Desulfosporosinus acidiphilus SJ4: one gene and its partner. The protein of the gene in region 1 interacts with the protein of each later gene in a pairwise test. Links are inferred from orthologs where the notes say so. Each region holds a gene or a part of one and is shown in the gene's direction. Other genes may lie near its edges.

Region 1 (3,167 bases):
CAAGCAAACTCTTGAGATACAAAAAGCTCGTCATAAAGAAATCCTTAAAGATCTGGCAGCGAAGTAAGCTCAACGTATGCTTGGCTTTGTGTGACAGTGAACTCGAAGGTAAATTGTTAGGCAGGGTTTTTTAAGCCTTGGATTAATTTTGGGAGGTGCAGTGGATGTGGACAATCTCTCCGGAGGCTTTCGATTTTCTTGAGAAAAGCGGAGTTAAGACGATTTCGGTGGATATGCCGGTGATCATTAACGGATGTTGTCTCCAGATTTCTGAGCCTCCCCTTGTGCATTTGGGTGAGCTCAAAGTGAGAAAAGGGTTAGAGACGGCGCCGGGATCCTATACAGTTATCGAAGTACAAGGGATTAGAATTAACGTTCCTTCCCATTTGAGCAACATGAATCTCGTGGTTGACTTGACGCGCTTTTTCCGCAGAGAGAAATTGGTCATCGAAGGATGGAACCTCTGCTGATTATAGTTTTTTTCGAGAAAAATACAAAAGTCCTTGACACGCTGACGTTTATGGATTAAAATCAACTTCAATAAAACTTAGTAATACCTTTGAACACAATGAAGGGAAGTCCTGGGCTCAAGTTGTTTAGAGAGCTGGCGGTCGGTGTAAGTCAGTCTGCTAAGCCGAAGGATTCCATCCTGGAGTGGCCAATGATGAATTGTGACGGGTTCCGCCCGATAACGCGGACATAAGTTGGCCGATTTTGGCAACATGGGTGGCAACGCGGGAATAACCTCTCGTCCCTAAAGGGATGAGAGGTTTGTTTTATTTTCAAGCCTTTATCATGTGCTTTAATCTGGCTGGAACTTGGGTGGCACCGCGGAATTCCCGCCCCAAATAGGGGCGGGTTTTGTATTCTCACGATCATCCATTAAATAACAATATAGCAAAATAATTCATAAAAAGGAGATAGATGTAAATAATTTAACAAGAGTTGTTCCAGAAAGTTATAAATTAGAAGGAGGATTAATCATGGCAAGAATATATAATTTTTCAGCAGGCCCTGCCGTACTGCCAGAAGAGGTGTTAAAGGAAGCAGCAGAGGAGATGTTAGACTTTAGAAATACAGGTATGTCCGTTATGGAAATGAGTCACCGCTCCAAAGCTTTTGAAGAAATCATTGGCGAGGCCGAAAAAACATTACGAGATTTGATGCACATTCCAGATAATTACAAGGTATTGTTTCTGCAAGGCGGAGCCTCCCAACAGTTCGCTATGATTCCTATGAACTTGATGAAAAACAGAGCGGCCGATCACATTAATACGGGCCAATGGGCGAAAAAGGCCATTGCTGAAGGAAAAATCTATGGCCGAATCAATGTCATTGCCTCATCAGAAGATAAGACCTTTTCTTATATCCCTGATCTCAAGAACTTAAAAATTTCTGATGATGCTGATTATGTGTATATCTGCCATAACAACACAATCTATGGAACAAAATTTAACGATTTGCCGGAAACCTGCGGCAAAACTTTAGTTGCAGATATGTCCTCAGATATACTTTCTGAACCGGTGGATGTGACGAAGTATGGGATCATTTTTGCCGGTGCGCAGAAGAACATTGGCCCCGCAGGAGTCGTTGTTGTTATTATTCGGGAAGACTTAATCACTGACGACGTCTTACCCGGAACGCCGACCATGTTAAAATATAAAACTCATGCCGACAATAAATCACTCTATAATACTCCTCCGGCTTATGGCATCTATATTTGCGGCAAAGTATTTCAGTGGGTGCAACGGCTGGGTGGCCTCGAGGCTATGAAGAAAAGGAATGAAGAGAAGGCTGCGGTCCTCTACGATTACCTTGATTCGAGCAAGCTGTTCAAGGGAACGGTTGCCAAGAAGGATCGTTCCTTAATGAATGTACCCTTTGTTACGGGTTCGGAGGAACTTGATGCTAAATTTGTTAAAGAGTCAAAAGCTGCCGGATTTGAGAACTTAAAGGGGCATAGAACTGTAGGCGGGATGAGAGCGAGTATTTATAACGCCATGCCAATAGAAGGTGTTCAGCGTTTAGTTGACTTTATGAAAAAGTTTGAAGAGGAAAATCAGTGAAATCGTTCAGCTAAAGCTGAACCATGGATAAAACAACTAGATTAAGGAGTAGATACAGATGTTTAAAATTAACCGTTTAAACCCCATAGCCAATGTGGGATTGGATATGCTCACAGACAATTATGAGCTGGTGGAGAGCCTCAAAGATGCCGATGCCGCCATCGTCAGAAGCGCAAATGTTCATGAGCTGGAGCTGCCGAGTTCTTTAAAGGCTATCGCCAGAGCGGGAGCAGGGGTTAACAACATCCCCCTCGATAAATGCGCTGAAAAAGGAATTGTGGTCTTTAATACGCCGGGGGCCAATGCCAACGGGGTAAAAGAGATCGTACTGGCTGGAATGATTCTGGCTTCCCGCGACCTCATTGGGGGAGTGAACTGGGTGAATTCGGTTAAAGAGGAGCCGGAGGTAGCCAAACTTGTTGAAAAGAATAAAGCTAAGTTTGTGGGAACAGAAATCAAAGGCAAGAAGCTCGGTGTTATAGGACTTGGAGCTATTGGGGTTTTGGTTGCCAATATGGCCATTAAACTGGAGATGGATGTTTACGGATACGACCCCTTTATTTCGGTGGGGGCTGCCTGGAAGCTCTCAAAATATATTAAGCCAAGTAAATCATTGGAAGAGATCTACCGAGAATGTGATTTTATTACGGTCCATGTCCCCTTAACAGATTCCACAAAGGGTATGTTCAATCAAGAGGCTTTCGCACTTATGAAAGATGGAGTTAAAATTCTCAACTTTTCAAGAGATACTTTAGTGAATGATGGCGATATGATAGACGCCTTAAAGTCCGGAAAAGTCGGTAAATATGTGACGGATTTTCCTAATCCAGACGTGGTAGGACATGAAGGAGTCATCGCAATACCTCATTTAGGGGCATCCACCAATGAATCTGAAGATAACTGTGCCGTCATGGCGGTTGTGCAATTAATGGACTATCTGGAGAACGGAAATATCAGGAACTCGGTAAACTTCCCCAACTGTGACATGGGGGTATGTACTCAAGCGGAGCGTATCGCCATTCACCATCGCAATGTTCCTAACATGCTGAGTCAATTCACTTCTGCCTTTGCCAAAGAAAACATTAATATTTCGGATATGAT
Region 2 (3,200 bases), 200 kb from region 1 along the record:
TGGATTTAGTTTGATTAGCAGAGTAGTAGAAACGGGAAAACTAAACTACAATCGAACGACTTTGATACTATTAGCGTTGCTATTACCACTTGCAGGCGTAAAGTTTTCTCAAATTGTGCAGTTGATTTACCCGCTGTTTGGATACCTAGGTTTGGTTTTTATGCCAACGATTCTATTTCTATGGATAAAGAGATAAAGACCGTTATCCCGATAGCCTCCGATGGGGAGTATCATACTCGTTTGACTGCAGAGACATTCGTCCAATCCAAATAGCCAGAGTATACGTATGAGTTGCAGTGTGGCTATAAGCTCAAACGCTTGTCGTTATTGCCAGCCACTGCCTAGTTGTACTTTTCCTATCAGACGAAACACTGTCTTCGCACGTGTTAACTTTCCTTGCAGTTTACAACCAAAGTTATTTGCTGATACTGAACAAAAACCGGTTGCAGAAGAGATTGTATTGTTGGCACTCCTAAAAGGGCAAAATTCTAAAATAAGGGGAGTAATAATGACTGAGAAACATTATCTAGTAGGAACGGCAGGACACGTTGATCACGGTAAGACTGAGTTAATACGCGCTCTTTCGGGAATTGAAACCGATCGGCTGAGAGAGGAAAAACAACGGGGTATTTCAATTGAGCTTGGGTTTGCGCATATGGTATTGCCCAGTGGACGAAAAGTAAGTATTGTAGACGTTCCCGGCCATGAACGATTTATTCGGCAGATGTTAGCAGGAGCCAGCGGAATGGACATTGTCCTGCTGGTAATAGCAGCTGATGAGGGAATAATGCCTCAAACTAAAGAACACCTGGATATATTAACGTTATTGGAAATACCTCGCGGCATTGTTGTCCTAAATAAGATAGATCTGGTAGATGAAGAATGGCTTGACCTTATGGAAGAGGATATCATAGAGAAGCTTAAAAATACGGTGTTTGAAAATGTACCCATCTGCCGGGTATCTGCAGTAAAGGGTTTAGGATTAGAACCTTTAAAGAGGGAGATTGATCAGATACTCTCAGAAGTCGAGAGCAAGAAGTCAACAGGCCCTGTAAGAATGCCCATTGACAGGGTTTTTAGCATTCAGGGATTTGGAACAGTAGTAACAGGAACATTACAGAGCGGTACAGTGATTCTCGGACAGGAGCTAGCAATCGAACCAGGGGAGATTAAGGCAAAAGTTCGATCGGTACAAGTTCATAACGAGAAGGTGAAAGAGGCGAGTGCTGGGCAGAGAGTCGCAGTAAATTTAGCGGGTGTTGACGTTGCCGAAGTTGAGCGTGGTTCAGTGTTGGTGACCCCCAACGTGTTTCCAGCAGGAACTATATTAGATCTTTCGCTGCGTAATCTTCCATCTTCCGATAAACCTATTACTCAAAGACAAAGAGTACGCTTTCACATCGGGACAACCGAAGTACTGGGAAGAATTCACCTCTTAAACCATGAGGAACTAACACCGGGTCAAGAAGGGTTTGCCCAAATCCTTCTTGAGGAACCAGTAGCAGTGGCTTCCGGAGATCGGTTTGTCCTAAGATTTTATTCACCTCCACATACAATTGGAGGAGGTAAAATACTAGGAGTGGCGGATTATAAGCAAAAGCGGTTTAAAGAAAATGTACTGGCCCAAATGAGAATAAAAGATCTCGGGGATCCTTTAGATTTATTGGAAAAGGAAATTAGCGAACCGAGAAGTTTTGCCGAACTTGCGACACGCTTGCAGATTAGTACAGATGATTTAGAAAACAGGATAACAATAATGGAAGAGTCTGGAAGGCTAGAAGTGTTAATGGAGGATGATACAAGACTATTATGGGGGAGCGAAGCGGCCAGAAATTGGCGCGAAAGGTTAGTTGAAGTCGTAAGGAACTATGAAACGCACAATCCTCTGCGTCTCGGGATAAGCCGAGGGGAATTAAAAAGCCGCTTAAATAATCAGTGGTCAAATCGTCGTTGGCAAACAGTGCTCGAACAAGGTGCCGAAAAAAACGTATATATTCTAAAAGGAAGTAAAGTTCAATCCATAGATATAGCAAAAATGCCGCAGGAAATAGAAAAGAGGTTAGAAAATCTGAGGGAGAAGTGGCTGTCTCTCAAACTTACGCCACCAGATTTAATAGCTTCTGCAGAGACTCTCGGCATTTCAAAAAATGAAGCGGCAGACTACGCTCAATATTTATGTGACACCGGAGAGTGGATTCATGTTGATCAATATTATTATCCACATATAGAACTTGAGAGAGCGCATGGGCAACTAAAAGAATATCTGGAACATCATGGAGAAATCGGAGTTTCAGAGGTGCGTGAACTTTGGGGGACTTCTAGAAAATATGCCGTGCCATTGCTTGAATATTTTGACCAACAAAAGGTTACGAAACGGATAGGCGACAAAAGAAAACTGTACTAATATTGTCATGACACAGAATTTAATAATTGACACAATGGTGTAACAGATATAAAATATTTAAGTACAAGGGGTAAGTGTTTTATATGTCTGTATTATAACTGTTGTGCGGGGTCTATCCTGGCATTATGCCAGGATTTTTTTTCTCTATCAGACTCCTATGCCGCTTAGCGGCATCACTAATGGATGGAAAATCCATTTTCCTGGGCAGAAGGTATAATCTTCGCTTGTTTACTGCAAGAAGAGTAAATACGTGCGAAGACAGTGTCTTCGTCTGCTGAAATACGTGTAACTAGGCAGCCGCTGGCCAATCCACTCTGCAAACTTAATAGACATTCTTCTGCAGTGTGGATTGACCAAGTGTCTATAAAGCCAAACAAGTGCGATACTCTCCACTGAAGACGATCAGGATGTCAAAGGCCAAGGGCAGAAGACAGGTCACCAATTAATCTATAGTTAGAGGAGTGGTACAGGAATCTAAATGTGAAATTTGGAATTTTGTTATCAGGAATCTTCAAGCGGCAAAAAAATACTTTAACAATGGAAGAGATTAAAACTAAGGGAAAGATAATGGAGGAATAAGAGTGAAAAAAAACAAAGGCAAAGTATTATTAGGTATCGCAGTCTTAATGTTAGGTTTGGTCTCGGGCTGCGGCAGCACTACAGCTTCCAAAGATTCAGGGAATATTAAAATTGGCGGAGATCTGGAATTATCGGGCAATGTAGCTACATTCGGACAATCCGTATTAAACGCAGTCAATTTAGCTTTTGAAGATCAAAATAAAAAGGGCGGTGTTTT

The links.
Region 2: the proteins of serC (region 1) and selB interact in binary tests that used the Escherichia coli proteins (3 or more experiments, as listed by UniProt). The link is inferred for Desulfosporosinus acidiphilus SJ4 from one-to-one orthologs.

What each region holds. Positions count from the first base shown.
Region 1 is NC_018068.1:4,707,071-4,710,237, reverse strand. The notes cover bases 189-3,024. They hold serC (3-phosphoserine/phosphohydroxythreonine transaminase), read left to right. Parts: upstream 189-983; coding sequence 984-2,066; downstream 2,067-3,024. Other genes in these bases: DESACI_RS21535 (phosphoglycerate dehydrogenase), read left to right, coding at 2,125-3,024; DESACI_RS21545 (hypothetical protein), read left to right, coding at 189-470. In the rest of the region: DESACI_RS21550 (carbon starvation CstA family protein), read left to right, coding at 1-67; more of DESACI_RS21545, read left to right, coding at 165-188; more of DESACI_RS21535, read left to right, coding at 3,025-3,167. UniProt on the Escherichia coli protein: Catalyzes the reversible conversion of 3-phosphohydroxypyruvate to phosphoserine and of 3-hydroxy-2-oxo-4-phosphonooxybutanoate to phosphohydroxythreonine. Is involved in both pyridoxine and serine biosynthesis.
Region 2 is NC_018068.1:4,910,731-4,913,930, reverse strand. What follows is about bases 88-2,956. They hold selB (selenocysteine-specific translation elongation factor), read left to right. Parts: upstream 88-508; coding sequence 509-2,404; downstream 2,405-2,956. Other genes in these bases: DESACI_RS24385 (hypothetical protein), read right to left, coding at 2,581-2,781; DESACI_RS22455 (YkvI family membrane protein), read left to right, coding at 88-196. Outside these bases: more of DESACI_RS22455, read left to right, coding at 1-87; DESACI_RS22445 (ABC transporter substrate-binding protein), read left to right, coding at 2,986-3,200. UniProt on the Escherichia coli protein: Translation factor necessary for the incorporation of selenocysteine into proteins. It probably replaces EF-Tu for the insertion of selenocysteine directed by the UGA codon. SelB binds GTP and GDP.